DNA from 4 places in the Rossellomorea oryzaecorticis genome. Region 2 is predicted to be linked to each of the others. Evidence: riboswitches for the same ligand, from Rfam matches in the RefSeq annotation. Region 2 holds a riboswitch; each other region holds the start of a gene.
The links. Region 2 has a riboswitch for S-adenosylmethionine ahead of ACKA06_RS17505 (sodium:solute symporter family protein). Riboswitches for the same ligand answer to the same signal wherever they lie in the genome.

Region 1 (7,836 bases), on a different contig from region 2:
TTATTCCCCCATTTGGCACCTCGGCTATTCATTATTTTCGGCCATCAATTCATTCAGACGCTGCTCATATTAGTTCACCTAGGTTTATTTCACTTATTCTTGGGAGGAACGATCATCACGCGCGGCGACATGCCTGACCCGCCTAAGACCGGTACCTTTGAGTGGTCAGGGCTGATAAGCTCTGCAAGGTATTCACTGATGACGGGTAAATACTGGGTCGTACTTGCCCCGCTTTTTGCTTTCATGATCGCTATCATCGCGATGCAGCTCATCGTCCAGGGAGTGAAGGAAATTCAGCAGAAGAAGGTCGGCGTACTCGTAAACAACACACCGATCAAGAGCAAAAAGAAGCGTGTGAAAAGGAAAGAGTACCAACCGGTCATGGAGGATTTCAAATTGACGAATCATCAGACTTTTAAAGGGTAAAAGGAGTTGTGAAAAATGAGCGCTAAGAGTCCGAAGCTTCCTTTGACGGATGAAGAAAGAAGTTCCTTGCGCCGGGAAAAAATAAGATTGAAGGAAATCAACACATATTCCCCGGAAGAACTGGGTGAAAGACTGGGGATCCCGCTTGAAAGAGCTCGATATCTGGTCGGGATGTCCAATTTCCAGCAGATTCCTTCCATCGGTCCGAACATGGCCCATAACGTCGTCGAAGATTTGCAGTTTCATACATTTGAAGAGATCAAGGATGAAAAAGGGGAAGACCTCATTATCGCACTCGAGAAAAAATACGGAGTGTGGATGGATCCCTGTGTAGAAGATTCCTTACGTTGTGTTGTCCACCATGCCCGGCATCCTGACAGTGAAAAGAATTGGTGGGACTTCACCGCTGAAAGAAAAGCATACAGGGCTGAACACGGCTATCCCACTGACCGTCCGACAAAGGCTTGGGACGAGAAGCGGTAAGGACGAAAAACTTTCTTGATTCACCTATTCTCCTATATAATCAATTCATATAAGAAAGGAGAGGATAGGATGGATTATGCAATCGTAACGGGTGCCACCAGGGGACTTGGGGAGTCAATCGCAAAGCTCTTCATTGAAAAGGGGATTTCACTGATCAATATTTCAAGATCGGATAATGAGGCACTAAAATCGATGTGTGAAGGAGAAGGAGTCTCCTATGAGTTCGTGCGATGCGATCTTTCCAATCCCGATGAAACCGGGAAGGCAGCGAAGAAGGCAGGAGAAAAAGTATTGGAAGCCAACGCCGAACGAGTCTTTTTGATTCAAAACGCCGGAGTGGTGACACCTATCAATCCATCGGGGCAGGTGGAGAATGCCGATCTTGAGACAAGCGTGAATGTCAATCTGCTGTCCCCCATGATTGTTACAAATGAAATGCTGAAAGCCTTGCAAGAATCTGATAGAAGCAAGCTGATCATGGTCAATGTGAGTTCCGGGGCGGGGAGCAGGCCAGTCTATGGGTGGAGTACCTATTGTTCCACGAAGGCCGGCATCAATATGCTGACCGAAACCGTCAGTCTTGAACTTTCAAAAATGGGCAGCCGCCACAAAGTGATTGCGTTCAGTCCGGGAGTGATGGACACGGATATGCAGGGCACCATCCGTTCTTCTTCTGAAGAAGCTTTCGCAGATGTAGAAAACTTCAAGCGATACAAGGAGCAGGGGATGCTGAGGGGTGCGGATACAGTAGCTGGCGCCCTTGTGGATCTTGTAACGGAAAAAGACGTGGAGTCCGGCAAATTGTATCACGTGAATGACTTGTTATAAAAAGAAAAAGAGACAAATCCTTAATCGGTTTTGTCTCTTTTTATATTATGAGCGTGCTGTGCTTGCCTTTGGCGCTTTTGCCCGCGTGAACTTCGGCAGCGCAAAGCGGATCGCAGCCAATCCGCATACTGCTGTCAGGATCGGATAGAAAGCATATGCAATGATGCTCAGTGGAGAGATTCCCGCTGTTTCTGCGACGAGCAGCGCCTGGGCTCCATAAGGGATCAGGCCTTGCACGGAGCAGGAGAAGATATCGAGAATACTTGCCGATTTACGTGCGTCGACACCGTAATTATCACCGATTTCTTTCGCAAGCGGACCCGCAATGATGATAGAGATTGTATTATTCGCAGTGCAAAGATTTGTTGAGCTTACAAGTCCTGCAGTTGCAAGCTGGGCTCCTTTTGGCGAGCGGATCTTGCGTGTTGCAAGATAAAGCAGCGCCTGAATGCCGCCGTTATACCGGATCAGTTCTACAACGCCTCCGATCAGGACGGAAAGAATGACGATTTCTGCCATACCTGTCATTCCGTCAGCGACGCTTCCAAAATAGCTCGAAAGGGTAAAGCTTCCATCGGCTAACCCGATGATGCCTGAAAGAACGATGCCTCCGAATAACACCACGAACACATTTAGTCCTGCCAATGCCCCGATGATGACACCGAGATAAGGGAGGATCTTCACCCAGTCATACGTTCCTGCCTCAACCGCAGACTGATTGCCTGCCGTGATAAAGAACAAGATGAGCATCGTCAGGATGGCAGCAGGCAGGACGATGAAGAAATTCACTTTGAACTTATCTTTCATTTCTGTTTTCTGCGTGCGCACTGCCGCGATTGTTGTATCGGAAATGAAGGAGAGGTTATCACCGAACATCGCACCCCCGATGACTGTTGCCATGGCAATAGGCATGCTGATGTCAGTGCCGTTGCTGATTCCCACACCGATCGGCGCAAGCGCTGCGATCGTACCCATTGAGGTCCCCATGGATAATGAAACAAATGCTGCAATGATGAACAAACCAACGATAATCAAATTTTCCGGAAGTACAGATAAAGCCAGGTTCACCGTTGAATCAACGGCACCCATTTTTTCAGCGACTCCGGAGAATGCCCCTGCTAATAGGAAGATGAACACCATGATCATGATATCAGGGTGTCCCGCCCCTTTGGCGAAGCGTTCCACTTTTGCATTCAGTGACTCTTTACGGTTCATAAGCAGTGCCGCTACGGCTGCGATAATAATGGAAACGAGTACCGGGAATGCGTAGAAATCACCTGAAATGATTCCCGCACCGAGAAACAGTGCAACAAATATGACTAATGGCAGTAACGCCAGAAAATTTCCTTTTTCGTTAAACATTTGAACAACTCCTTTGGCATATGGTGTTGGAAAATAAAAAACCTCTTCTTGGGTAAGAAGAGGTTTCCATTAAAAGAAACTCTCCCCTTATCTTTCAAGCATCATGCTTGCTGGATGTGGCACAGCACTCAAAATGAGTCCGCTGCCGAGACATCACAGGGCCAGTCCCTCCGTCTCTCTGGATAAGAAGAATACGTTTATATTCATTTAAAAATTATACTTACATACTTTAAGGCGTTTAAGAGAAAAAGTCAAACGTAAATTTGTCCGTATTCTTTTAATGGGACTATAAAAGATTTCCAGTCCATTCGATCCAATCCGGGGAAGCCCTATGCTAACAGGATCCTTTATAATGGACGAAAGACGCAGGGTCTTTTTTTATCCATAAAAAGGATTTACAATCTTCTAAAATAGGTCTAGTATTATAGGGATAAAAAAACATCTGGGGGATACGGAAGTGGAAAAAACGGTGCGTAATCAAGTCTTTACTTTGCAAGGCTTTTATTTTTTGACTTTTTTTGGGGTGGGCAGTCTATACCCGCTGTTAAGCGTCTATTTAAGTGAAAGTGTCGGTTTGAATGGCTACCAGATCGGGACCATCATGTCGATCGGACCCATCATGATGATCTTCTTTCAGCCGGTCTGGGGGATGGTGAGCGACACGACAAACCGTCCGACCCAGGTACTCTCTTTTACGTCACTTGTTGCGGGGATTTTTGCACTGGGATACCTGGTGACTGACCTGTATTACGGGATTCTCCTGACAGCCATCCTTGTCGCTGTTTTCCAGAGCGCGATCATACCCGTTTCTGACAGTATCAGCCTGAAATATACGAGTAAAGTGAAATATAATTATGGAAATATACGATTATTTGGTTCATTGGGCTTTGGTGTCGCGGTATATGTGATGGGAAAACTGTCCGAAGGGTTCATCGGCCCGACTATCATTTTCTATACATTCTTCATATGTCTGGTGCTGTCGGCTGTACTTGCTTTCCGGTTCCCAAAGGAACGAGCCTCGGCCAAGCTCGATTTGAAAGCGGGTATGAAAGAATTGTTCGGACTGAAAAAATTCCTCATATTCCTGGTCGTCACCTTCATGGTATTCGGACCGAATCTCGCCAATAATACATACTTCGGATTATTCGTCGAAGATTCGGGCGGGACATATGCAGGGATAGGGCTCGCATTCTTGATTGCTGTATTATCGGAAGTTCCGTTCATGAGAATCGCAGGCAGCTGGATCGACAGGTTCGGACTTTTGTCGGTCGCGGCCCTCGCAGGAGCTGCCTCCATGATCCGCTGGCTCTTTTATTTCACTGAACCGAGCCTGTGGCTTGTATACAGCTCTGCTGTCATGCAGGGTCTTGCGATCGGTTTGTTCGTCCCGGCAGGCCTCCGTTATATCCGGGAAATTACGCCCGCTCACATCACCGCAACGGCCGTCACGATTTATTCGGCGATCGGAAACGGACTCGGCAACTGGTTCAGCACGTTTGTGGGAGGCTTTATCCTGGAGACCTTCTCCATCTACGCCGTGTATCTATTCTTCGCCTTCCTGTCCATGATCGGCATCCTCCTTTGCTTTGTCTTGATGAAAGAAGAAAAGAAGCAGGCACTGGCTTATTAAGGAGAAAGACGTTCCCTGAAACGGTAACGGGTTCGGTTTTGAAGTACACCATTTGAATTAGCAGTGCTTTCGCACGGTAATTTCCAGTTCAATTAGTAGACACTTTAGCAGTGAAATGAGCACGTAAAAAAGCTCGAAGCCATTATGTTTCGAGCTTTTTTATCATCATTCTTTATTAATAATTAGCACCCTTATGTAGAACAAGGAGAGCCGGTTCCCTGGCGTTTGAAAATTAGTGGAAGAATTCCGTTTAAATCGAAAAATGCGGCTATTTCACGAATAATAGCCGGAGTTTTTCCGCTTATAGTAAAATATCCATTAAATATTGTTACATATTGAGCAGTTAAGCGGAACTTCTCCCCTTATTTCAGCGTTTTAACCCTCCTCCAGCTGCCTTAGACGGAATTTCTCCGCTTATAAATTTACCGCCAAAATAGAATCATCTAAGCAGCATGCTTTATTGCTGGTTTACTTTAACAAACATCATTTTCCCCAAAATCTAAAATTAGACAAAACTGCCCCGTTAGTTGAATAGGCCTTGATTTGTATATCAATAAGCACTCGAATACACACGTTGCCAATAACTTCTGTCACCTTGCTAAAAGGAGTGCGAATTCGGGTGCTAAAACTCTTATAAGATCATTGAAAACCTTGATATCAACAAAAAGAAGCAGTCCAATATAGTTACGAATTGGACTGCTAAATTACGGGCGAATCAAGTTTTTGTACTCGAAAACCGAACCCGTTACTGAACGGAGAGCGTCTTTTTTATAGCAGAAAAGGTATTTAACGAAGTGACATCAAATTAATAGATAAGGAAAATGATAAATGTGTCAGGAAGAGGAGAAGAATATGCAAGATAAAATCAATCTTATTAAAGAGAAGATACCGAACTTCATCATCCACCATTACTCTAAAAATGAACAAGGTCAGAATAATGATGTGTTGATCATCAATGACGAATGGGTTTTCCGGTTTCCAAAGTATAAAGGGGGGATCGAACAGCTGAAGAAAGAGACAGTGATTCTGGAGAGTGTCTCACCAAAGCTCTCCATCCCTGTACCGAAGCCGGAATTTCAATCCTTTCAACCGGAAGAACCGGGACAGGTTTTTACAGCTTACCGCCTTTTACCCGGATCTCCATTATGGAGAGAAGAGATGACAGGCCTTGATGATACAGGGAGGCGGCAGGCAGCAGGGGACCTGGCTGTATTCCTTAAAGAACTGCACAGCATTCCCGCGGACACTGTACTCAGCCCGGCTCAACAGAATCCGGTCGTTGAAGAAATGGAAGATTTGTATAGAAGGCTGGAGACAAAGGTATTTCCGTTCATGAAACAGGAGGCGATTGAAGAAACGGAAAAGCGCTTTACTGCTTATTTCAGGTCCTTTCAATCTGCGGAAGCAAGTATCGTGCACGGGGATTTCGGATGCTCGAATATTCTATGGGAGAATGAGAGGGTATCCGGCATCATCGACTTCGGCGGGGCCGGTATCGGGGACCCTGCCTATGATGTGGCGGGGATATTAGCGAGCTATGGTGAAGAATTTATGAATATGATGATTCCTCATTATCCTGAAATAATTTCATTTCAAGAGAGAATCCATTTTTACAAGAGTACGTTTGCACTGCAGGAAGCATTGTTTGGGGCGGAAAACGGAGACAGGCAAGCTTTTGAAAGTGGACTGGCAGGGTATAGAAAATAGTTTTCGGAAAAAATTTTATCAGAAAAGGTTTGAATTTTCTCAACAAGTGGTACAAATACGGTAAGAAAATTATAATCAATCAACTTAAATAGATCGAGCCATAGACCACTAATTATAAAAGGAGACAATTCAAATGAATAACAACTTCGTGTACTCGAAAAATTATGCAAACCTTGGAGATAAAATTGAATTCAAACGTAAGAAGCATATAGTAAACGGAGTGGTGACCACTTTAAGAGAAAACACCGTCATCATTAAAGTAGATAATGAGACTGCCAAGAAACTGGATCTTCCAGATAACCAGACGGTTGTCGCCCATAAAAATTACGTCATCGTCGAAAGAGCAGAGAATGACAAACAGCCGGTATTCGTTTATGACGGCTGGAACAGTGCGTTAAAAGCATAATAAGAAGAAGGCTGACCCCGAATCTGCGGGGTCAGCCTTTTCTTTATTGTTTATTCAGCCTTGCTGCATACTCCTCGACCATTTCAACGGTCACTGTTTTCCTCTGCGGAACGACTCCCTGTCGTGCAAGGGTGTTGATTTCCCGGGTTGCCTCGTTGATCCGGTCTGTCGTAAAAGCCTCGCCGGCCTGACAAAGCTTCACCGCTTCATCGATCGCCATCTCCCGTTCTTCGTCCAGTTTCATAAACTTTTGTACAAGCTGGTTTTGCCTGGTTGAATGTTTAGTGATGTCTTTATGTACACTCATGGTCTCATTCCTCTCAGTCCGTTAATTTTCTATGTCTTTATTATGCTTTTATCTGATGGAATTGGCAATGCCGGTTTTATACAACGCAGTTGATTTCCGTGCAAGACTTCGCTTTCCGCGGGCGGGCGGTGAGCCTCCTCGTCGCTGTGCTCCTGCGGGGTCTCACCAGCACCGCTTTTCCCGCAGGAGTCTGCGTCTTGCACTCCAATCAACTGCTGGAACGAACTAAAACAAACAGTTTCCTCAATCAATCATTAGATAGGTATATCTGGCATTCAGGACGAATATGAATGAAAATCCGCCAACCCGCACTGAAATATACCAATTATGTTATTGACTTGAACCTGTTGTTTTAGTAGTTTCAAAGTAAGTGAGGGGAAGGGGGAGTCTTGTTGGCAGCTATTATCGTACGGACAATTTTTCTGAGCGTGCTTTGGGGGACGTATATCTACGATTCTTCTCAAAATTCCATTTCGATGATTGTGTTGATGTTGATCTGTTCTCTTTCATTTGCACTCTTCTTCATCACACCTGTTTCAAGGAGCAGGCTTTTCCTTTACATATGCCAGACCCTGCTGCTTCTGATTTCAAGCTTAGTGAGCCCGGAACCGCTGCTGGCCTGGTGCATCTTCTGTTATTTCCATCTTGAAGCAAGCATCCAGCTTCTTCCCGGAACATACCGGATGT
Region 2 (7,836 bases):
GACCATCTCAATCGCTGTAGGGATCGCATTTTACATCATTTTCTCCCAGCATTTCAATCAACTTAAAAACAAGAGCGCACTATGGGGACTAATTGGGAAGCTCGGTATTTTCCCTATCATTATTCTAGCAGTTATCATTGCTCCTTTATTCGGTGAAGCACCTTTGCCGTCGATTGAATGGGGCCTGATAAATCCGGATTTCGGTACTCTATGGAGTGAATATACTGTATTTGGGGTAGGTTTCCCATCAGCTATGTTATTTTTGACTGCCCTGCCAACAGTACTGGCAGCATATATTGTCTTATTCGGTGATGTACTGCAGAGTAAGGCATTGGTTGAAGAAGCGGATGATGTCCGCCGTGATGAGAAAATCGACTATAACCCAAACCGGGCTCATATGATTTTCGGGGGACGGAATACGATCATGAGTATCCTCGGTCCTGATGTGACTATGGCAGGTCCCTTATGGGCAGCCATGCAGGTCGTCGTTATCGAACGGTTCAAAGAAGGAAAAAAAGCGATGAATTCTATCTTTGGGGGATCAGGCTCCTTCCGATGGGGGACCAACACCGGCCTTCTATTGCTTCCGATTGTGAGTTTAGTAGAACCTATTCTCGGAATTGCACTGGCTCTTACTCTATTAATCCAGGGCTACGTAAGTGTCCGGGTAGGTATCCTCGAAGCCCGCAGTCATAGGGATCTCGGGATTGCGGGGATCATTGGCGCAGTGCTTGCTACTAAAGGAGCCACCTGGGGCTTTGCAGTCGGAATCATTCTTTGTGTACTCATTTATGGAAAGAAGTTTTTCAAAGGAGAAAATGATAAAATATTCACTAAAGATTTAGAAGAAGATGAAATTAAAAGAATTTCTTAATATTTGAAGAGGAGGCAAAACATGCAACACTACAATATGCTCATAAACGGTGAAGAAATCGGGAACGACCTGCCAAAGACGGAGGTGACCAATCCTGCTACCTCAGAGGTTGTGGCGACGATTCCACGCGGCGGTAAAGATGAAGCGGTGCGTGCGGTCGACGCAGCGGATAAAGCGTTCCGTGACTGGTCAAGAAAATCCGTCTACGAGAGAAGCGAGCTTATCCGAAAATGGTACGACCTGATCAATGAACATAAAGAAGACCTTGCTGAAACCATGACAAGGGAACAAGGTAAGCCCCTAAAAGAAGCAGCTGGTGAAATTCAGTATGCCAACGGCTTCATTTCCTGGTACGCAGAAGAAGGAAAACGTGTTTATGGCGAACAAATACCGGCTACCCAGACCAACAAAAGATTATTTGTTTCAAAGCAGCCTGTCGGTGTGGTTGCGGTCATCACTCCTTGGAACTTCCCTGCTGCGATGATCACGAGAAAAGTGGCCCCGGCACTTGCGACCGGCTGTACCGTCGTCATCAAGCCGGCAAACCTGACACCGTTGACTGCTTTGAAAATGGCTGCACTTGCCGAACAGGCGGGGATCCCGAAAGGAGTCATCAACGTCGTCACTGGTGATTCCAAAGCGATCGGTGAAGCATGGCTTGAGGACATGCGCGTGCGCAAGCTGACATTTACCGGATCGACCGAAGTGGGCAGACAGCTGATGAAAGGCTCTGCTGATACGATCAAGAAAGTTTCACTTGAACTTGGCGGTCATGCCCCATCCATCGTGATGGACGACTGTGATATTGATAAAGCAGTCGAAGGCGTCGTCGCATCCAAATTCCGTAACGCCGGTCAGACATGTGTGTGCTCAAACCGTGTTTATGTGCATGAGGATATCTCTGAAGAATTCACTCAGCGACTGGTGAAAAAAGTGAAAGAATTGAAAGTCGGAAACGGACTTGAAGAAGGCGTTGACATCGGGCCCCTCATCGATGAAGATGCAGTGGAAAAAGTCCAGAAGCATATCGATGATGCTGTAAGCAAAGGGGCAAAAGTGGTCACAGGAGGTAAAGCCGGCAAAGGGCTTTTCTTCGAACCCACCGTCCTCACTGATGTGAGTGAAGACATGATTTGTATGACGGACGAAACATTCGGGCCTCTTGCCCCGATTTCAACATTCAAGACTCAGGAAGAAGCAATCGAGCGAGCCAATGATTCGATCTATGGACTTGCTGCCTATGTGTTTACAGAGAATATCACACGGGGCATCCAGATCTGCGAGCAGCTTGAATATGGGATTGTCGGCCTGAACGACGGCGTCCCTTCCACGCCTCAGGCTCCGTTCGGCGGATTCAAGCAGAGCGGACTCGGACGGGAAGGCGGACATCAGGGAATCGAGGAATTCCTGGAGGTTAAATATATTTCTGTTGGATTGTAAGAATTTCAAAACCCCTGACACATTTAATGGTGTCAGGGGTCTTTTATTATCCATCCATCTTTGACAGTTAAAGCAGGTTACTTTTTCTTATCTTCCTCTAAATCAAGCCAGGTCAGCACCTCTTTCAGAATCGTATTGACCTTTTTGCTCACATATTCTTCTCCGTAAATACGTTTCGCTTTCTCTAGGTCTTCAAGGACCCCTTCCTCCAAATCGATAAACGGAGTGTCTTCTTCCATATCATTATACAATTCGATCATTGCTTCGAGTCCCTCTTGCATCTTATCGATTGCATCACTGTACTTTTGGATTTCATCGCTTTTCCCTCGCATCATATCACCCACATCTAGTATGCGTGGGAATTGCTGGCATTATTCTTTCACCAGCCAAAAGTCCATTCCGTCATAAAACTAAATCAAAACACCCGGCTCCCTTTTCAAAGGATGCCGGGTGTCGACGTTTACTATAGATAGCCTCCGCCAAATTTAGGGTTCTGTCCCCATTTATTGGACTGGCTTTCGCCTTCCAGGCACATGAATACAAGGATAACGATCCATCCAACGACCGGAATCAGGGAAATGAGAATCCACCAGCCGCTTCTTCCAGTGTCATGGAGCCTGCGAATGGTAACTGCAAGAGAGGGCAAAAAGATAAATAATGAGTACAATCCGTTCAACCACCCGTCTATGCCGGCTGCCATTTGAATGACAAAAATCCCCATGCTTATTAAGAAGTTGACCAGATAAAACATCCAATACTCTTTCCGTCTTGCTCGATCCCCAAAGTTTACATAGTTCTTTATTACTTTTAAATACCAGCTCATTTAAATACTCCTTTATACTGCAATTCTACTATGCTAGTATAACATATCATTGTCGAAGTTTGTCAGGACGAGGAGGGCAAAATCTCGTTTATCCTTCTGTATAAAAGGTCTCTTTCTTCTCTTCAACCCTTTCCAGCACTCGTTTTTATGATAGTCCATAAAACTCATTCTATGGCAAACTTTCACATATTACTGGACAGGCTGGGGGTGTTACTATATATAATAGAAAAGGATTCAACCAGAAAACGCTTACATCATGAGGGGGATTTTATGTTAGATGTGCTAAACAAGATCAATGCTTTTCTATGGGGTACACCAAGTTTAGTACTGTTGTTTGGAACAGGCTTATTTTTGACCATTATGCTTAAAGGTTTGCAATTCAAAAAACTATTTTATGCTTTTAAGCTTGCGTTCACAAAGGAATCAAATACGGATTCCTCTGATTCTGAAGGGGATATCAGCAACTTTAAAACGCTGATGACTGCTCTATCAGCCACAATCGGTAACGGGAACATTGCCGGTGTTGCGACCGCACTGACAATCGGCGGACCGGGAGCGATCTTCTGGATGTGGATCGTCGGCCTACTGGGCATGGCGACGAAATATGCCGAGGCGCTGCTGGCAATGAAATACCGTGTGAAGAATAAAAACGGTGAATACTCGGGCGGTCCGATGTATTACGTTGAAAAAGGGCTCGGCAGCAAATGGAAATGGCTGGCCGTCGCTTTTGCATTATTCGGTGCTTTCGCTGCACTCGGTATCGGAAACAGTGTTCAGTCCAATACAATTGCCGACGTCATGACCACTAGTTTCTCCATCAATAACTGGGTCACGGGGATCGTTCTTGCCGTGCTGACTGCTTTGATCATTTTCGGCGGTATTCAACGTATCAGTACAGTTGCTTCATTCTTTGTGCCGATCATGGCATTCCTTTATATTGGCGGTTCACTTTTGATCATCGGGTTGAATTATGACATGATCATTCCGGCTTTTAAACTGATTTTTCATTACGCATTCAATCCGGTTTCGGCCGCAGGCGGATTCGCCGGGATCGTCATAAGTGAAGCGATCCGAAGCGGTGTTTCACGCGGGATCTTTTCCAATGAAGCAGGTCTCGGTACGGCTGCACTCATCGCGGGGAATGCTAAGACCGATCATCCAGTAAAACAGGCTTTGGTTGCGATGACGGGTACCTTCATTGTTACCATCATCGTGTGTACGATGACAGGACTTGTATTGATCATCACCGGTTTCTGGGATCCGACAGGCGGAGCCATTTCAGGCATCCAGCATTCCGCTTCACTAGACGGTGGGGCGTTGACGAGTGCCGCGTTCGGACATGCCCTCGGGGTTGCAGGAGAATACATCGTTTCATTCTCTGTCATCTTCTTCGGCTTCTCCACGATCGTCGGCTGGTATATGTACGGGGAGAAATGCTTCGAATATCTCACAGGCTACCGCTACATCGCTTCCTACCGCTTGATCTATGTCGTGGCGACCGGTATGGGTGCAGTGGCGAACCTCGAATTGGTATGGGCATTTGCGGATATGTCGAATGCTTTGATGATGATCCCGAACTTGATTGCCCTGCTGCTGCTTTATAAGGTAATCGTGAAGGAAACGAATCATTATTTCAATGACTATCTGCCTTTGCAGATGAAGGCTTATTCTAAGAGGAAAGCGAGTTAAGAGAAGAAACTGAGTCTAAATTAAACCCGAACTAATTTGCCTTAAGAGTGGCAATTTAGTTCGGGTTTTTTTGTAGTTTTGTATAATGAGGCATTCAGTTCAATCTTGTTCCAGCGGTTGATTGGAGTGCAAGACGAAGACTCCTGCGGGAGAAGTGGCCAATCAGAAAAGCGGAAGGGCTTTGAAGAGAGGCGGGTGGCATAAGACGAATTGGCCTGGAAGGCGTTCTTTGCCTTCTTGGTCGATTTGGCTTATGACATGTGACTCTAAGCCCTGCAGCTGGACACGTGAGACCCCGGAGGCGAAGCCGAGGAGGCTCACGGGTCACCCGCAGAAAGCGAAGGCACGGAAATCAATAGCGGTGATTAAGCCTGCCCTAATGTGCTTTAGTTATATTTTTTATTATGAGCTCTGCTAATACCTGCTTTCTCGGAATTATTTAAGACATTACATCATCTAGTCCTTTTTTCTCAATTTTCAAAATCAATTGACGACATCACATTAATGCGTTACAGTAATACATAACTTAAAACGAACAATCCTTATCAAGAGCCAGGGGAGGAAATTGGTCCTGTGATCCTGCGGCAACCTGTTATTTTCTTAATTGAAAGTAATAAGGTGCTAATTCCAACAGACGTATAGTCTGGAAGATGAGGGAGAGATGATGCCTCTTCCTCTGGGAGAGGCTTTTCTTTTTGATTCCTCTTTAATTCCTGACTAAACAGATCGTTATAAAATATTAAAGGGGATGTTAAAGATGACGGAAGTTGGTTATTGGTTTATCGGATTTGCACTTTTTTATACCGTTTTTCTTATTTTCGTAAGTCAGTTCTCAAGAAAGAAGGCTGCCGACGGCAATGGTTTCTTTGTTGGCGGCCGGGGATTCAATTCCTTTTTTGTAGCAGTATGCATTACCGGATTATTTTCGGGGTCTTCCTATATCGCGATACTCGAACTGAGCTATCTGACCGGCATTTCAGCGATTTGGTACGGGGTGGCGGAGACCATTCACGTATTGATCATTGCTCTTGTCCTGATTACCCCGTTTAGAAAAAAAGCCCTGGTGACGATTTCAGGACTACTCGGAGACCGCTATGGTGAAAAGGTCAGAGGAATTGCAGGGGCAATTACCGCGTTTACTTTCCCCATGTGGTCGGTCGCCACTGCACTTGCTTTTGCCTCTGCATTGTCAGTATTCACCGGCGTCTCATTGATTTGGTCCGTCACGATGACAGCCGTCCTTCTTCTCGTTTATCTTCAGTTTGGCGGGATGTGGTCAATCGGATTCACACAATTGAGTAATGTGGTTGTCTTTTTCATGATGCTGGCAATTGGAACATATGCATTCTTCATCAACCCCGGCGTGGAAGGAATCGCTTCATTATTTAATGAAAAGCCGCAGTATGCTTCATGGGATGGGGCAGGAATACAAACGATACTTGCGTGGTTCGGAACCTTTTTATTCAATGTGATCCTGGCTCAGGCAGCCTTTCAGATGGCATTATCCTGCAAAACTCCTGAAGAGGGCCGGAAAGGATTATTATATGGCGCTGTATTGGGTATCCCGCTCATACTTGGAGCTGTGTTATTCGGTCTTGCTGCCCAGCAGGTGGTTCCGGGTCAATCACAGGGATTGGTCGCGATCCCGCTTTATTTGATGGAGACTCTGCCTGCTCCACTTGTCGGATTATTCTTCCTTGGATTCTGGGCTGCTGCCCTGAGCTGGGGGGCTCCTTGTCAATTCTCTGGCGCCACAAGTCTTGGGAGAGATACCGGAAAAGCCATTAACCCGAAAGCGACAGAACTTCAGCTTGTCCGTTATACGAAGTGGTCACTTGTGTTATTGACTGTATTAATGATCAGCTTTGCTTTGATTCGTTCTGAACAGTCCGCCTGGTGGAATGTTCTGGCCTGGGTTACACGGAACTCGGCAACCTTCGCCCCGGTTGTAGCTGCTTTATTCTGGCCGGCCGTCACAAAACGGGCTGCCCTCATTTCCCTTTTTACAGGTTCTTCATCGGGTTTGCTCTGGTATCACCTTGGAGGATGGGGAATTAATGATTTTTATCAGAACATCCACCCCGTGTGGATCGGGATGATCGTGAATATCCTGACGATCGTTTCAATAAGCCTCATTGAAAATGCCGGCAAACTGGAATGGAAGAGTTCCATCAACAGCATCGGCACGTATTCAGCAGCAATATCCCTTTTGCTTGCTGTCACAGCGGCATTTGCTTTCAACTTTCTTTACAATACAGGGCTGCTCGGCATTGTGCTGACACTGATTGTACTCGGACTATTCACGACTTGTATCAATTTCATCAAGAAAAAAGAAACATCACAGGCCAAAAACGCACTGTTGAGAACAAGCTGAATGACAGAAAGAAAGCCTGCTCCAAAAAATATGGGAGCAGGCTTTCTTTTCGGATATATTATTTCCCTTTATTTTTCTGCAATATAAATGATTTTCTGATTCCCGCTTGCCGGCTCCTCACCTTCCTCGAAATCCGCGCATATTTCCACGTGAGAAAACCCGATTTCCTTCAGGACGAGTATGAGTTCCTCTACTCCATACCATCGCAAGGCAAAGCGCTGGAGTTCTGTCTCGACGAGGCTCCCGTTTCTCCATTTTTCATATTTCAAGTGAGTCACTTTATGCTGATGGAAGAAATCCACTTCGACTAGCTTGCTTTCCATCGTGATCGTGTCCCCGCCTGGAAGCGGGAAAACAGAGGTGTGCACCTTGCCGATATCGAAAGTTGTGTCAGGAAGGAATACATCCATGATGAGTCTTCCACCCGGTTCTAAATGGGCATACAGCTTCTTTAACGCTTCCATCGATTCATTACGGTCATCAATCAGTAAGAAGGAACCTCCCGGAATGATGATGACTTCGTACTGATGAGGGAGATCGAGATTCTGCAGGCTTGATTCGTAAAGCTCCGCCTTGAGACCCCTCTCTTCCAAGCGGTGCCGGCATGATGCCAGCATCTCAGGAGAATCATCCACT
Region 3 (7,836 bases), on a different contig from region 2:
TTTGTACATCGTCAGCTTGATGTTGCTGCCGTCTCCCATCGGAACGGCCTGCTGAACGGTTCCTTTTCCGAAGCTCTTGGTCCCGATAAGCGGGTAGCCTTCCGTTTCCTTGAGTGCCCCGGCAAGGATTTCGGAGGCGGATGCGCTCCCTTCATCGATGAGGACGACGACCGGGTAGGCTTTCTTTTCTTTTTTATCAGAGAAGGATTTCATGACTTCGCCGTTTCGTTCCTGGATTTGGATATAAGGCTTCTTCCCTGTGACGAACTCCTGAAGGATCTGTTCGACGCTGGATAACAGTCCGCCCGGGTTGCCGCGAACGTCGATGACAAGTCCCTTCACCTTATCCTTTTCGAGTTCTGCCAGCTGCTTCTTGAAGTCTGCGGCGGTGTTTTCAGAGAAGGTGGTGATCTGGATATAGCCTGTTTTGGTTCCGTTCACTTTTTTCACATCCGAGTGGACGGTTTCAACCGGGATCTCGTCGCGTTTGACGGAGACTTCGATCGGTTCGGAGACGCCTTCCCTCAGCAATTCCAATTTCACTTCGGTTCCTTTTTTTCCTCTTATCTTAAGAGTCGCCTCATATAGATCGAGGCCGTCGATGCTGCTGCCGTCGATTTTGACAATGCGGTCATTCGGCTTCAGCCCAGCTTCTTCTGCAGGTGAATTTTTAAAAGGGGCAACGATGACCAGTTTCCCGTCCATCATCGTGACCTCCGCCCCGATCCCTTCGAAGGAAGAGTCGAGCGCATCGTTGAACTGTGAAGCCGTCTCGGCGTTCATGTAGACCGAGTAGGGATCATTCAGGGTTTTCAGCATTCCCTGGATGGCCCCTTCCACTAGTTCCCCTTTATTCACGTCCTGAAAAAATTTCTCGCTGATGAGGTCATAGGCCACTTCCACTTTGTGGAGTTTGTCAGCGACATCCCCGTTACCGCTGTACTCTGTGAGCTCGTTCCCTGAATTGCCGAAATCAAACAGGGTGAATCCGCCGTACATTCCGCCTGCCCCGATCAGCATGCTGATCAAGATTGTGATGATAAGCTTTCTGCCTTTCAACTCCATATTTCCCCCTCCAACTTGTTGTCATGGCTGATACGAAAAGCGCCGGCATGCGCGAGGGATGGTTTGTCCTTTTATCAGCCGCGGGCTGACTGCCTGTCCGGGGCAAACACATCCTAAAAACCTTGATCGAGCCGGACACTCACCATTTTTTTATTAAAAAAGACACCGCACAAAAACGCGCGATACCGCGGTGCGATGTCTTTGCTTATTAAACTATATGCCGGAGGGGGACGGGTTATGATACGTCAGCCGTTCACAACCCGTTTTGCCTGAACATTTTTCAAATGGGAGGAAATCATGCTGCCCCATTTCTCGAATTCGACCAGAAACCCGTCATGGCCGAAAGCTGTGGAAACGAAATAATGCCTCCCTGCACGCACCCGGTTCGTAAAACGTTCCATGTATTCAGGGGAGTAGATGAGGTCGCCCTCATAACTGATGGTGATCAGCTCGGTAGGATAGTGTTCCGCGATGTCATCGAGCGTGCAGCCGCGCCCCCTGCTCAAGTCATGCGAGTTCATGGCTTTCAGGAGGGTGAGGTAGCTGTTCGGATCGAATCGCGATGCAAGCTTCCTGCCCTGGTAGTTCAAATAGCTTTCCACTTGAAAACCGGACTGCGCTTCTTCACGCTTGAAACGGTCGTCGAAAAGGAGCGGCGTCCTGTATGTGACCATGCCGGCCATCCTCGCAATCTCCAAACCTTTTATATGAGCGCCTTCGGGGTAATGACCGTTTTGAAAATCGGGATCCGATTCGATCGCCTGGATGCCGATATGATTGAAGGCAATGCCGTAGTCGCTGAGAGTCGGTGTGACGGCAAGGGCAAACACTTTATCGACGAAGGATGGGAACATCATACCCCATTCGAGTGCCTGCATCCCGCCGAGTGAACCGCCGATGACGGCGTGAACGTGCGGGATGTTCAGTTCCTTCAACGCCAGGTATTGAGCTTTCACCATGTCCCTGACGGTGACGGCCGGAAACTCCCGGCCATACCGCCTGCCGGTCGGCGGATCGATTGATGCGGGACCGGTGCTGCCGTCGTTGCCGCCAAGGACATTGAATGAAAGAATCGTATATTCATCGGTATCCAGGTACGAACCCGGGCCGATGAGTCCGTCCCACCAGCCATTGTTGCCCGGCGTCCCTTTTACAATATGATTCCCTGTAAGGGCGTGGCAGATGAGGATGACCGGGCCGTTTGCTGATCCTGTTTTTTCATAGGCAAGCTCGACCCCCTTCAGGGTCTCCCCGCTTTCAAGCGTCAGGGTTGGGATCGTAATGGAGTTGACTTCGTATCGGGCCGCTCGGGTGTGGGGATTCTCCATTCCGCCGCCTCCTTTTTTCAGTAATGGAGGGAGACGGCTTTTCGGGCCGGATCTCCCTTTTAAAAAAATTGATTATACCGGTGACGCGGCAAGTGCCGCTTCGATTGCGTGATCCAGGTCCTCGATAAGATCCTTTGCTGATTCCAGACCGACTGACAATCTCACCAATTCTTCGGTTACGCCGGTTGAGCGCAGCTCCTGTTCGTTCAGCTGCTGGTGGGTCGTCGAAGCCGGATGGATGATAAGCGATTTGGCATCGCCAACGTTCGCCACATGTGACCAGAGCGTGATGTTGTCGACCACTTTCCGGCCTGAGTCCCTGCCGCCTTTAATACCGAAGACGACGATCGAACCGGCTCCTTTTTTCAGGTATTTCTGTGTCAGTGAGTGGGAAGGGTGCTGGGCGAGGCCCGGATACGATACCCATGCCACTCCGCTGTGCTGATCGAGATGCTCGGCGATTTTCTGTGCGTTTTCCGTGTGTCTTTCGATTCGGAGATGCAATGTTTCAAGCCCCTGCAGCAGCAGGAATGCGTTCTGAGGGCTCAGGCATGCACCGAAATCACGCAGCAGCTGAACACGGAGCTTGGTGATGAAGGCTGCTTCGCCGACATCGATGCCAAAACGGATTCCGTTATAGCTCGGATCTTCTTCCACGAAGCCCGGGAATTTCTTATTGTTCCAATCAAATTTTCCACCATCAACCACAAGTCCGCCGATCGCCGTACCGTGGCCCCCGATCCATTTTGTGGCTGAATGGATGACGATGTCTGCGCCCCATTCAATCGGCTTCGTCAGATACGGTGTAGCGAAGGTATTGTCGATGATGAGCGGGATTTCATTGTCATGCGCGACTTTCGCCACCGCTTCAATGTCCAGTACGTGAAGGCTTGGATTCCCGATCGTTTCGGCAAAAACAGCCTTCGTCTTCGGCGTGATCGCATTGCGGAAGTTTTCGGGATCTGTAGGGTCGACGAAATGCACCTTGATGCCGTATTTCGGAAGCGTCGTGGAGAACAGGTTGTACGTGCCTCCGTAAAGATTAGTCGCAGCGACGATTTCATCCCCGGCACCTGCGATATTCAGGATGGACAGCGAGATTGCGGCCATTCCGGAAGAAACGCCGAGTGCACCGATTCCACCTTCTAAAAGGGCGATCCGTTTTTCAAGGACGTCCACCGTCGGATTCATGATACGGGAGTAGATATTCCCTTCTTCCTCGAGTCCGAATAATTTCGCAGCATGCTCGCTGTTGTCGAAAACGTACGATGTTGTCTGGTAGATCGGGACAGCGCGTGAACCTGTCGTTGGGTCCGGTGCCTGGCCTCCGTGCAGTAATACTGTTTCGATATCGAATTGTTTTGTCATTGTGAATTCCTCCCTGGGTTTGGTTTTTGGATTTCATTGGCTAATTCGGTTTTAGGGTATTGGTTGCGGTGGACGCTGCCGGTTTCGTTTCAGCTGGTACTTTCAGCTGGCTTGACCGGGCCGGCCATCCTTCTAGGAGTGTTGAAAGAAGAGGAAAATGAAAAACCCCCTTCCTAAGAAGAGGGTCTAATTTAATAGGGTCCTCCTCTTATCTTTCAGACTTTCGTCTGCAGGAATTAGCACCTTTTCATGCAGCTGCGTGTCGTTCGCAGGCATGAAGGTTGCCGGGCTTCATCGGGCCTAGTCCCTCCGCCTCTCTGGATAAGAGCGATTTAGTTGTTTTTTAAGTAGTGCGTTGAGATGAATTATAAAGGCTGATTGTTTCATCGTCAAGGGTATTTTCTGATTTTTTTTATTATTTTGGTATTTCGATTGTTTTGTCTTGATTTGTTTTATTTGGATAGGGTTCGTTATACCGCAGTGGATTTCCGTGCATGATTTCGCTTTCCGCGGGCGAGCGGCGAGCCTCCTCGGAGCTGCGCTCCTGCGGGGTCTCCCCAGCTTCGCTTTTCCCGCAGGAGTCTACATCATGCACTCCAATCAACTGCTGGAATCGGTAGGATCTTGTGTCCAGCTTTAAAAAAACAAAAAATTCACCTGGCGATGTTGATACCTAATTACCCTTAAAAATCATCAATTAATTTACCCAACAGATTTTTCGATTGCTTCGTTGAATTGGGCCACGATGTCTTCGGCGTCTTCTATTCCGAGGGAGATGCGGACGACGTGGGTGTTGATGCCGAGTTTTTGCTGGGCTTCTTTGGGCAGGGCACGGTGGGAGGTGCCGAGCGGGTAGGAGACGGTGGTTTCTACTCCTGCCAGGGTCGGCACGATCTTGATCCAGCCGAGCGATTTGAAAAATGTGCTGATGTTGCAGGACGCGTCGAGTTCGATGGTGACGATGGCACCGTGTCCTTTTTCGGAGAGATTGTCCGGATAGTACACGTGCTTGATATGCTGGTTCGATCGTAAGTTGTCTGCCAGGATGCCGGAATTACGGGCCTGGGCTTCCATCCTGAGGCCGAGTGTCTTTGCTCCCCTTGCCGTGAGCCATGCTTCGAACGGGCTTAAGTTGGAACCCATGTTTACCACTTTTTCCCGTGCTTTTTTTACCAGCTCTTCCTTTCCTGTCACCACGCCTGCGGTGATGTCGCTGTGGCCGCCGATGTATTTGGTGGCGCTGTGGGCCACCAGATCTACACCTTCAAGATACGGCTGGCGAAGGTATGGTGTGGCGAAGGTGTTGTCGATGATCGTTTTGAGGTTATGTTTTTCAGCAAGTTCGACGAGCTGCTGGATATCCTCCACTCTCATGAACGGGTTGGTGACCGTTTCACTGTAGAGCAATTTGGTCCGGGGCGTTATGGCCTGTTCAATTTCCTCTCGGCTCGTGAAATCGACGAATGTCGTTTCAATTCCGAAGCCTTTCAGCTCTTCTTTCAGCATATGGAAGGTGCCTCCGTACAGGTCTTCCGCTGCGATGATGTGGTCGCCTGACTGGACGACGGCAAGCACGGCGGCAAGGATCGCCGACAAACCGGATGACGTGGCGACACCGGCCGGGGCCCCCTCGAGGGCAGCGACCATCCCGCCGAGCTCGTCCGTATTCGGATTTCCCGTCCGTGTATAAAGATAAGGGGATTTCCCTTCATAGAATCCTTCAAGTTCCTCCAACGATTTGAATGAAAACGCCGAAGTCTGGTAGATCGGTGTGGTTTTGCTGCGGATTTCTTCGGTGCCTTTCAGCTGGCTATGTACGACTTTCGTTGTGAATTTCATGTGTGTCATCCTTCCTCTTTGCGGTTGGTATTTTAAAGAGTGTACCATATTCAGAAGATTCGGAGGAAGAGAAATGTTTCGGGTAACGTATTATTTTTTATGGAAATTCAGATGTTAACAAATAAAAAACACCTGCCGCCGATGCAGCAGATGCTCCTCATTCTTATACTTTTTCGATACAAGCAATCAATCGCTCTTCAATATCCAGCGCGATATTTTTCAATTCTTCATTATCGACCAGTTCAATCAGCTTGCTCGGCTTCGCCATTCCGACTTTGGTCGTGCCGTTTTCAGTATAGATGCTGATCTTGCAAGGCAGGAAGTAGCTGACGAGCATGCTCTGCTCCAGTACTTTCTTCGCTTCCTTCGGATTGCATACTTCAAGGATGACCACTTCTTCGTTAAAATCGAGGCCTTTTTCCTCAAGCTTGCCGGCAAGATCCAGATTCCAAAGGACGCCGAAGCTTTCTTCCTTCAGTGCTGCCTCCACCTTTTCAGACGCTTCCTTCACAGACATAGATACTTCTTTTGTGTAGTGAAACATTCAAGATTCCTCCTTCGATTTCTATCCAAGCATAGTTTCTGCAAGATCATCGATTGCATACTTTGTTATATACCTCAAGGCGTATATAGTTAAACGCGGGGACGGGTCTTTATCTCGCTAAAGGCCCGTCCCTCAGTGGATTAACACCTCAGTCCATTCCGGAGACCATTTCAGCCATCATGTCTTCGTTCATCGGGCCGACGATTTTGTGCTGGATCAGCCCTTTGGTGTCGACCATATAGGTGGTCGGGATGGTGAAGGCCCGGTATTCTTCGCCGATTGCCCCGTCCACGTCAAGCGGGATCGGGAATGTGAGTTCATAGCCATCCGCGAATTCCTGGACTTTGTCCTTGCCGTCATCCATGCTGGTGAGGTTCACGGCGAGGATCTCGACGTTTTCCTTTTCAGCATTTTTTTCGTAGTACTTCTGCATATGCGGCATTTCCGCCTTACAAGGCGGGCACCATGTCGCCCAGAAGTTGAGGATCACTTTTTTGCCCTTGTAATCGGAAAGCTTTACTTTCTCGCCGTTCAGCGTCGTAAGTTCGAAATCCGGGGCACTTGCGCCTTTTGAAAGTCCTTCTTCAGCGGCCGCATTGGAAAGGTCCATCGATTCCTTGGCTAGCTGCGCTGCTTCTTCCTTTTCTTTCTTTTCCTGTTGATCCTGAAATAGGTTCACCAGGAAGATCCCGACCAGGAGTGCCACGATGGCCAAAGCAAAGTTACGTTTATTCACTGGATTTTCCTCCTTGTTTTATAAGTAGCAAAAGCAGAACGGCGGAAACCATGATGTAGGTCAAAAGGTGCGTACCGATTTCAAAGCCGCCGAATGCATTCAATAACAACTGGGCCAGGGTGAATATGGTCAGAATTTGAATCGACCAAATCCGCTTATCCTCCCCGCCGATTTTTTTCAGTAAAAAGAAAAACAGAATCAGGTTAACCGCCAGCTGAAGACCGCCTGTCATATAAGACCCGTGCAGGAAGTCGAACACGCCTTCATATACAAGCACGGTCAACATCCAGGCAGCGGCCGCATGATAAGGATTTTCTTTTTTAACAAATGTATAAATCAAAACAACGGCGATGCCTAGCCAATATCCGAATGTTCCTCCATGAAAATAAAGGATCGTGAGCGGATGCTTGATGACCGTTTGGAAGTCTACGATGATGATGCTCAGTTTCCAGGTCAGGATGAAATAAAAGACGGCGTTCGAATACCAGTCGCCCGCTTTTCTGTTCCAGAAAAAGAGGAACAGGAAGGTCAGAAGGAACGAGGCTATGATCGCTGCCCATGAACCGGGGAACGTGAATGCGCCAATGTTATACCATTGTTGGTTCATGATGATTCTCCTTTTTATCATGTGGACGGATTCCGAGGCGCACTTCGAATACGTGATGCTCCCCGTCACTATAAAGGGTCAGTGATCCTCCGTGAGACTCCACGATTTCCTTCGATATCGCCAGGCCAAGTCCCGCTCCACCGGTCATGGTCGAACGGGATGGATCGACCCGGTAGAACCGTTCAAAAATAAGATCTTTTTCTTCTGCGGGAATCTCTTTTCCTTGATGAGAAAATTGTACGACATAATCATGACCTTGCACAAATCCTTTTACCGACAGCTTCTTTCCGACGTCATAGTCGGCGATATTCTGAAGCAGATTGTTGAATACCTGCTGAAGGCCGTCACT
Region 4 (7,836 bases), on a different contig from region 2:
GAAAACAAAATTTTTCAAAGCTACACCGCGACAGAAGGGTCTGATACACGATATACAGACTGCGATGAAGGCGGCTGGTGTTAAGCTCCTAAATAGGGTGCCGGACTTCTCCTGATGGACAGCCGGCACCCTTTTGCCTATAATAAAGCTGATTCAAGGTTATTGATTATGTATATATACTTCATAGATGCTGTCTCAACTGCTTAGTTAGTAAAAGAATAATGTATAAGCCTGTTCCAGGTGATGATTGGGGTGCAAGAGGAAGACTTCTTTGGGAAATGTGAGACTTATCCAGCTATAGGGCTTAAAGACACATGTCATAAGTCAAATCATCCAAATGAGCGCCTTCGTTGCCGCTTCGCCTTATGACACCCGTCTCTGAGCGAAGCCCCTCCACTTTTCTACTCTCAGGATGGTACGACCGAGGAGGCTCACTGGCTGCCTGCCGAAAGCGAAGTCTTGGTGCGGAAATCAACAGCGGGTTTAAACACAGCCTTTTTCCTTTCTATTTCCTCAAAAAAATGAGAAGATATGAGTAAGTAGTGGACATCATCTCTAAATAATTGAATATACTATCCTAATCTTATTTTCTGAAAGATAAGGTGATGACAATGTTTGAAATTGGTGATGAAAAAGTAATTATCGTTGAAGGTACGACAGATAAACGAAAGGTTAAAGGAATCATAAAGGAACCGATTGAAATTATCTGTACGAACGGAACCATCAGCATCACAAAAATGGACGAACTGATCGATTCGCTGGAACAGAGAGATGTTTATATACTTGTGGATGCCGATCATGCAGGCGAAAAGCTGAGGAAGCAATTCAAGCGTGAATTCCCGGAAGCAGAACACTTATATATCGACCGGATGTATAAAGAAGTGGCATCTGCACCCGAGTATCATCTTGCTTCAGTACTGGTTGGCGCAAATATCGATGTACACACGGAATATTTGGAAAAAAGGATGAGTTAAGTTGAACGAGGTAAGTAATGAAAGAGCACTGTATGATGCAATCAATACACATGAGCTGGCCGCCGTGTATCTCTACACCCCGATGTGCGGGACATGCCAGGTAGCCGGGAGGATGCTTGACATCGTGGAAAAGCTCCCTCATGCTTTTCATTTCGAAAAAGTCAATTTGAATTACTTGCAGCAGTTTGCAGAAGAGCAATCAATAGAAAGTGTTCCTTGTCTGCTCCTATATAAGAATTCGAAGGAAATTGAAAGGATCTATGCCTTTCAATCGGTTCCTTATCTATACGACATGCTGAAGAAAACCGAGACCTTTACGAGCTAAGGGTCTTTTTTTATGTCATTTATATAATTTTTCTTCGATGAGTAAGGAAAACCTTTCTACAAACAAGGACATATTTCTCGGGAAATTTTTAGAGAAATTGCTCGGAATTTATATTCTGAATATTCAAAACTATCATTTTCGACAAGAATATGACATTTCTTCTGAATCATGTCGAGCGACCCGTGGAGGATAAAATACCCAGAAGTAGAATGTATTAGGTAAGAAGATTCGCGGGAGGGTATGTATGAGAAAATACTTAGAAACTCTAATTGAACAATGCCGTTCGAAGTACCATCTGCAGCTATTATTTCCATCAAATCCATTTATCCTGGATATTCAATGTAAAGATCAGCGTTACACCATTTCCCTTTCAAGCAAGGCATGTATGATCGTGGAAGACAGTAACGGCCTTGAATCTCAGTTCTTGATTAAAGGAACTGAAGATATGATTGCCTGCCTGCTTAAAGGAAATGAGCTATTATCGCACATGGTTGATCAGGATCAGCTTGAAATAAAGGGAGGATACCGGCCGCTGCTATTCGTCGAATCGGTTTTATGGCTGACCAGGCCTGTGGTAAAGGAAACTGTGGAAATATAATGAAAACTGTAATCTTCTGAAAAAAACATTTGACATGTCTTTGAACGTGATGATAGAATCACCTTTGTAGAAAATTTTCTGAGACTTTTAACTCTTTAACTTAATATATTTAACTTACTCTTATTAAGAGTGGTGGAGGGACGTGCCCTATGAAGCCCGGCAACCGTCAATGCAAATTGAAATGGTGCCAATTCACTCAAAGCAGACGCTTTGAAAGATAAGAGAAAGGATAGTCATATGATTATGCCTTTCTGCTTATCAGCAGGAAGGTTTTTTTATTGCCCTTTTTTGAAGGGGCGCACGTTTAATAGGAGTATTAATTCTTATTAGAACGATCGTTTTACTCAAATGAAAGAAGGTGACCGACATCATGATTACCATCTCAGACGTGAAGAAAATATACCAATCGAAAGCAGGGCCGATTTCTGCAGTGGACGGAGTGAACCTTTCCGTTAAGGAAGGTGAAATATTCGGGGTGATCGGCTACAGCGGTGCCGGTAAAAGTACGCTGATCCGTATGCTGAATGGCCTCGAGGTACCGACAGAAGGGACTATCAACGTAGGCGGCCAAGCAGTATCTACAATAAAAGGTAAAAAGCTCAGGGAAGCAAGGCAGTCAATCGGAATGATATTTCAGCATTTCAATCTGCTGTGGTCACGGACTGTCATTGATAATATTCAATTTCCCTTGGAGATAGCAGGGGTTCCTAAAAAGGAAAGAGTTAATAGGGCAAACGAACTGCTGACGCTTGTCGGGCTTGAAGGAAGAGGGGATGCATACCCTGCGCAGCTGAGCGGCGGCCAGAAACAGCGTGTAGGCATCGCAAGGGCACTTGCGAACAACCCGAGAGTACTTCTGTGTGATGAAGCGACATCTGCACTTGATCCCCAGACAACCGATTCCATCCTTGATCTGCTTGTGGATATCAATAAACGCCTGGGATTGACCATCGTCCTGATCACGCATGAAATGCACGTCATCAAAAAAATCTGTCATCGTGTAGCCGTGATGGAAAATGGGAAGGTTGCCGAACTCGGGGATGTACTCGAAGTATTCCGTAATCCGCAGCAGCAGGTGACTAAACGGTTTGTGAAGGAAGTATCACAGGATCAGGATTCGGATGAAGTGATCGAACAGCTGATCAAAGAGTACCCGACAGGGAAGGTCTTGAAATTCACGTTCGTGGGTGAATCCACCGGGCAGCCGCTGATCACCTCGCTGATCAGAAAATTCGACCTTGAAGTGAATATCCTCCAGGGGCAGATATCACAGACCCAAAAAGGGGCTTACGGCACATTATTTGTCCATCTGGACGGAGAGGAATCTCAACTTAAGGAAGCTCTCACGTTTGCCGAAAGCCAGCTGGTGAAAGTGGAGGTGATGGCAGGATGATCGACACGATCTTTCCGAATGTCGATTGGGAAAAACTCTGGGAAGCAACACTTGAAACCCTTTATATGACAGGAATGTCCGTCCTTATCACGTTTGTATTGGGTATCATTCTCGGGATACTTCTATTTTTGACATCCAAAGAAAATCTATGGGAAAACAAGCTTACTTACACTATAACAAGCGCTGTCGTGAATGTATTCAGGTCGATCCCGTTCATCATCTTGATCGTGTTGTTGATCCCGTTCACGAAGTTCTTGCTTGATACGATCCGCGGTGCGAATGCAGCCCTGCCGGCGCTCATCATTGGGGCAGCCCCGTTTTACGCAAGAATGGTTGAAATCGCCCTGAGGGAAGTAAACAAAGGTGTAATTGAAGCAGCAAAGGCCATGGGCGCAAAGACAAGTACAATCATAATTAAAGTGCTCATCCCGGAATCGATGCCGGCCCTCATTTCAGGTATTACGGTGACGGCCATCGCCCTTGTCGGATATACCGCTATGGCAGGAGTCATAGGGGCAGGCGGTCTTGGGAACCTTGCCTATCTTGACGGTTTCCAGCGCAGCAGGGATGATGTCACTCTGGCATCTACGATCATGATCCTCGTGATCGTGTTCGGAATTCAATTCATTGGTGATTACTTTACAAAAAAATTAGATAAACGCTAAAAGGAGAGAACAACATGAAAAAATGGTTAGCAGGAGCAGTAGCAGCAGCAAGTATATTTGGATTGGCCGCTTGCGGAAATGATTCAGGAGCGGGGAGCGATGAAAAGGAATTGGTTGTGGGTGCTTCGAATGTACCGCACGCTGAAATCCTTGAACAGGTAAAGCCGATCCTTGAAGAGAAGGGAATCGATCTTCAAATCGAGACGTATCAGGATTATATCCTTCCTAACAAAGATCTTGATAACGGCGATATCGACGCCAACTATTTCCAGACGATCCCTTACATGGAACTTCAAATGAAGGATAATGAGGGTTATGATTTCGTCAATGCGGGCGGAATCCATATCGAGCCGATCGGAGTATACTCCAAGAAGTATAAATCTCTGGAAGACCTTCCGGACGGTGCAACAATTTTGATGAGTAACTCTGTTTCCGATCACGGACGCATCCTTAGCTTATTGGAGAAGAAAGGACTCATCACGCTGAAGGATGGCGTCGAAAATACAAAGGCTCAGCTTGAAGACATTAAGGATAACCCGAGAAACCTGAAATTCGATTACGAGTATGAAGCGGGTATGCTTCCTCAAATGTACGAAAATGAAGAAGGCGATGCCGTGGTCATCAACTCCAACTATGCCATCGATGCCGGCCTGAAGCCTCTGGAAGATTCAATCGCAATCGAAGATACTGATTCTCCATACGTAAATGTAATCACTGTCAACAAAGGCGACGAAGATAAGGAAGAAGTGAAAGAACTGGTTAAAGCTCTGCGCTCAAAAGAAATCCAGGATTTCATCAATGAAGAATGGGACGGAGCGGTTGTCCCAGTTTCAGAATAATACGTTTTGAGAAACCCGATGCTTCCATCGGGTTTCTTTTATGGATAAATTTCAGTCATAAACCATTCCTGATTGGCTCATACTATCTTCGATGAATCTAAAACGAAAATGGAGTTGAACAGGATGCAAATGGAACCAAGAAATACAACCGAAGCGGCACTTCATGACTATAAAATGGGACTCGGGATCTTCACGGAGAAAATGCCTGAGCTTGCAGAGCATTATAATACCTTCACAGAACACTGTTTCAGGGAGGGGGTCCTTTCTAAAAAAGAAAAGCAGCTGATTGCCCTTGGGATCAGTCTTTATTCACAGGATGAATACTGCATCATCTACCACACAAAGGGGTGCCTCGATGAAGGATGCACTGAACAGGAAATTCTTGAAGCTGTCGGGGTCACTGCGGCATTCGGCGGAGGGGCAGCAATGAGCCAGGCCGTCACCCTCGTACAGCAGTCCGTGCAGGAACTGAACCAGCTTAAACAATAACTCAGAAAGCGGAAGGACTCGGATCGGAGCCCTTCCGCTTTTTAGTTTCTTCTATTATATATAGGACTTTCGTTCAGGAGACGGGAAAGTAGATTGGCGTTCAGGGGTCATTGGTTTATTTTGTTCCGGCTGTATAAAGATAATCCGACAAGTTGCACGTAATTTTGAAAAGTGGAATGAAAATTAGATATTTGGATCGTATTTTTAAAATATGGAACGTAAAAGCAGGAAACTGGAACATAAATAAATAAAAATGGACATGGACTCACATCCGAAAATCCAGGCTGCCTGTCCATTTCTCCCCATCTCTTCAATGTAAGCGCTTCATCTTTATACAACCATCTGGATATTTACTAACTTACCTATCATTTGCCAGTATAGTGGCGGAATTTTGTGAAAACTTAATGATACCCTTCTGTAAAAATCTTCTGAATATGATTTTTAAGAAAAAATGAAGAAATTCGGGTTTTGTGTTCAGAAGGAGGGGGTAGTATAGTTATGAATATAAAATTTGAAAGGAATGATTCATTATCGACTCTCTTGAGGGTTTGTCGTACACAAGTGAAATGGAAAAGGCGATGCATAGTGCCCATGGAATTGGATACGAGGTGTACAAACGAAAGCATGCAGTGAGGATGCAAGTAGAGAAGCAAAGAGAGCAGGATTACAAGGAAAGCCGAAGAATGATTGCCGCACTTGATAGAAAAGTGCATGCTAATATATAATAGATGCAAAGGAAAACCAGTGTTGTTTCAGACACTGGTTTTTTTCATTAATGCGGTATAAAGTACTGCGGATAATACATGATTATGCTTTATTTCATTGCAATCATTAATAAAAACATATAAATGGTCAGGCATGTAACCAGCCGAGGAGACACGTGCTGCCCTCGGAAAGCGAACTCTTGCAAGGAAATCGAATGAGGGGAATGAAATACAACAGCATCATGTAATTTCTTCCTTTTTATATAAGAAGAAACCCGGACAGGCTCCTTCACGGCAGGGCCTACATTTTTCTGATTGTTTAAGCACACAATAGAGAAGGATTTTCGGGCAGGATAACATGGTCGGCAGGCTCTGAAAAAGTTGATTATACCTTTTATTTGTTATAAGATTGTAATGATAATAAATTGAGAATGAGTAAGGGAGTAACCCTTACATTCATTTTATAAAGTCACGGAGGTATTTACACATGGCAGGTTCTACTTTAACAATTAAAGATCTTCATGTTGAGATTGAAGGAAAGGAAATCCTGAAAGGGGTTAACCTTGAAATTAAGGGTGGAGAAATCCACGCAGTAATGGGACCGAATGGTACAGGTAAATCTACTTTATCTTCTGCTATCATGGGTCACCCTAAGTATGAAGTAACAAAAGGAAGCATCACGTTTGACGGCGAAGATGTCCTTGAAATGGAAGTAGACGGGCGTGCGCGTGTAGGTCTATTCCTTGCTATGCAATACCCAAGTGAGATCAGCGGTGTTACAAACGCGGACTTCCTTCGCTCTGCAATCAACAGCCGACGCGAAGAAGGCGATGAGATTTCACTAATGAAGTTCATCCGTAAAATGGACTCTGAAATGGAATACCTTGAAATGGATCCTGATATGGCACAGCGTTACTTGAATGAAGGTTTCTCCGGCGGTGAGAAGAAGCGTAATGAAATCCTTCAGTTGATGATGCTTCAGCCTAAGATCGCAATCCTTGACGAAATCGATTCAGGACTTGATATCGATGCTCTGAAAGTTGTATCTAAAGGAATCAACAAAATGCGTGGAGAAGATTTCGGCTGCTTGATCATCACTCACTATCAGCGTCTTCTTAACTACATTACACCAGATCACGTTCACGTTATGATGCAGGGCCGCGTCGTGAAATCAGGCGGTGCAGAACTTGCTCAGCGCCTTGAAGCGGAAGGTTATGACTGGATCAAGGAAGAACTCGGAATCAAAGACGAAACTGTCGGCCAAGAAGCGTAAGTGTTAGGGGGATAATAATGACTGTAGAAACGAAACTATCAGTAGATCAGGACTATGTCAGCTCCTACTCGAAGCAGCTTGGGGAGCCGGAATGGCTGACGAACCTTCGTACAGATGCGTTCAACAAGATGAAAGACCTCAGCCTGCCGGTTGCAGATAAGACGAAAATCACGAACTGGAATTTCACTTCATTCAAGAAGCATGCAGTTGACAGTGAATCGTTCTCATCATTGAATGAGCTGCCTGAAGAAGCAAAGGCACTAGTTGACTTAGAAAGCAAAGATCAAAGTTTATATATTCAAAGAAATAATACGCCTGCTTTCCTTTCATTATCCAGTGAATTGAAAGACAAAGGTGTCATTTTCACCGATATCTTCACTGCGGTGAAAGAGCACAGCGACCTTGTTCAAAAGTATTTCATGACAGAAGGCGTGAAAACAGATGAGCACAAGCTTACGGCTCTTCATGCTGCATTGATGAACGGTGGAGCGTTCCTTTACATTCCTAAGAATGTGGAACTGGTTGATCCGATTCAAGCGGTTTATGTTCACGATGATGCTGAAGTTGCGATGTTCA

Region 1: another riboswitch for S-adenosylmethionine. It lies ahead of ACKA06_RS19700 (Na+/H+ antiporter NhaC family protein); the one in region 2 lies ahead of ACKA06_RS17505 (sodium:solute symporter family protein).
Region 3: another riboswitch for S-adenosylmethionine. It lies ahead of ACKA06_RS05380 (O-acetylhomoserine aminocarboxypropyltransferase/cysteine synthase family protein); the one in region 2 lies ahead of ACKA06_RS17505 (sodium:solute symporter family protein).
Region 4: another riboswitch for S-adenosylmethionine. It lies ahead of ACKA06_RS04405 (methionine ABC transporter ATP-binding protein); the one in region 2 lies ahead of ACKA06_RS17505 (sodium:solute symporter family protein).

What each region holds. Positions count from the first base shown of each region.
Region 1 covers NZ_JBJOSA010000027.1:31,118-38,953, forward strand. The annotation lists gene ACKA06_RS19685 (ABC transporter permease subunit) at 1-426, shown strand, start outside; gene ACKA06_RS19690 (helix-hairpin-helix domain-containing protein) at 442-909, shown strand; gene ACKA06_RS19695 ((S)-benzoin forming benzil reductase) at 979-1,737, shown strand; gene ACKA06_RS19700 (Na+/H+ antiporter NhaC family protein) at 1,783-3,099, opposite strand; SAM riboswitch class I at 3,184-3,288, opposite strand; gene ACKA06_RS19705 (MFS transporter) at 3,557-4,729, shown strand; gene ACKA06_RS19710 (phosphotransferase family protein) at 5,582-6,436, shown strand; gene ACKA06_RS19715 (DUF2187 family protein) at 6,570-6,842, shown strand; gene ACKA06_RS19720 (DUF2533 family protein) at 6,886-7,149, opposite strand; gene ACKA06_RS19725 (sensor histidine kinase) at 7,542-7,836, shown strand, end outside.
Region 2 covers NZ_JBJOSA010000019.1:54,773-62,608, reverse strand. The annotation lists gene ACKA06_RS17530 (hypothetical protein) at 1-874, shown strand, start outside; gene ACKA06_RS17525 (NAD-dependent succinate-semialdehyde dehydrogenase) at 896-2,314, shown strand; gene ACKA06_RS17520 (hypothetical protein) at 2,392-2,649, opposite strand; gene ACKA06_RS17515 (DUF805 domain-containing protein) at 2,778-3,137, opposite strand; gene ACKA06_RS17510 (alanine/glycine:cation symporter family protein) at 3,408-4,826, shown strand; SAM riboswitch class I at 5,366-5,483, shown strand; gene ACKA06_RS17505 (sodium:solute symporter family protein) at 5,584-7,200, shown strand; gene ACKA06_RS17500 (class I SAM-dependent methyltransferase) at 7,269-7,836, opposite strand, start outside.
Region 3 covers NZ_JBJOSA010000003.1:236,722-244,557, forward strand. The annotation lists gene ACKA06_RS05370 (S41 family peptidase) at 1-1,059, opposite strand, end outside; gene metX (homoserine O-acetyltransferase MetX) at 1,311-2,393, opposite strand; gene ACKA06_RS05380 (O-acetylhomoserine aminocarboxypropyltransferase/cysteine synthase family protein) at 2,466-3,761, opposite strand; SAM riboswitch class I at 3,967-4,089, opposite strand; gene ACKA06_RS05385 (trans-sulfuration enzyme family protein) at 4,464-5,600, opposite strand; gene ACKA06_RS05390 (DUF302 domain-containing protein) at 5,764-6,144, opposite strand; gene ACKA06_RS05395 (redoxin domain-containing protein) at 6,293-6,880, opposite strand; gene ACKA06_RS05400 (hypothetical protein) at 6,873-7,487, opposite strand; gene ACKA06_RS05405 (HAMP domain-containing sensor histidine kinase) at 7,468-7,836, opposite strand, start outside.
Region 4 covers NZ_JBJOSA010000003.1:27,219-35,054, reverse strand. The annotation lists gene ACKA06_RS04425 (YusG family protein) at 1-84, shown strand, start outside; gene ACKA06_RS04420 (toprim domain-containing protein) at 612-974, shown strand; gene ACKA06_RS04415 (thioredoxin family protein) at 976-1,299, shown strand; gene ACKA06_RS04410 (hypothetical protein) at 1,544-1,897, shown strand; SAM riboswitch class I at 2,015-2,121, shown strand; gene ACKA06_RS04405 (methionine ABC transporter ATP-binding protein) at 2,268-3,290, shown strand; gene ACKA06_RS04400 (methionine ABC transporter permease) at 3,287-3,955, shown strand; gene ACKA06_RS04395 (MetQ/NlpA family ABC transporter substrate-binding protein) at 3,970-4,794, shown strand; gene ACKA06_RS04390 (carboxymuconolactone decarboxylase family protein) at 4,918-5,283, shown strand; gene sufC (Fe-S cluster assembly ATPase SufC) at 6,475-7,260, shown strand; gene sufD (Fe-S cluster assembly protein SufD) at 7,278-7,836, shown strand, end outside.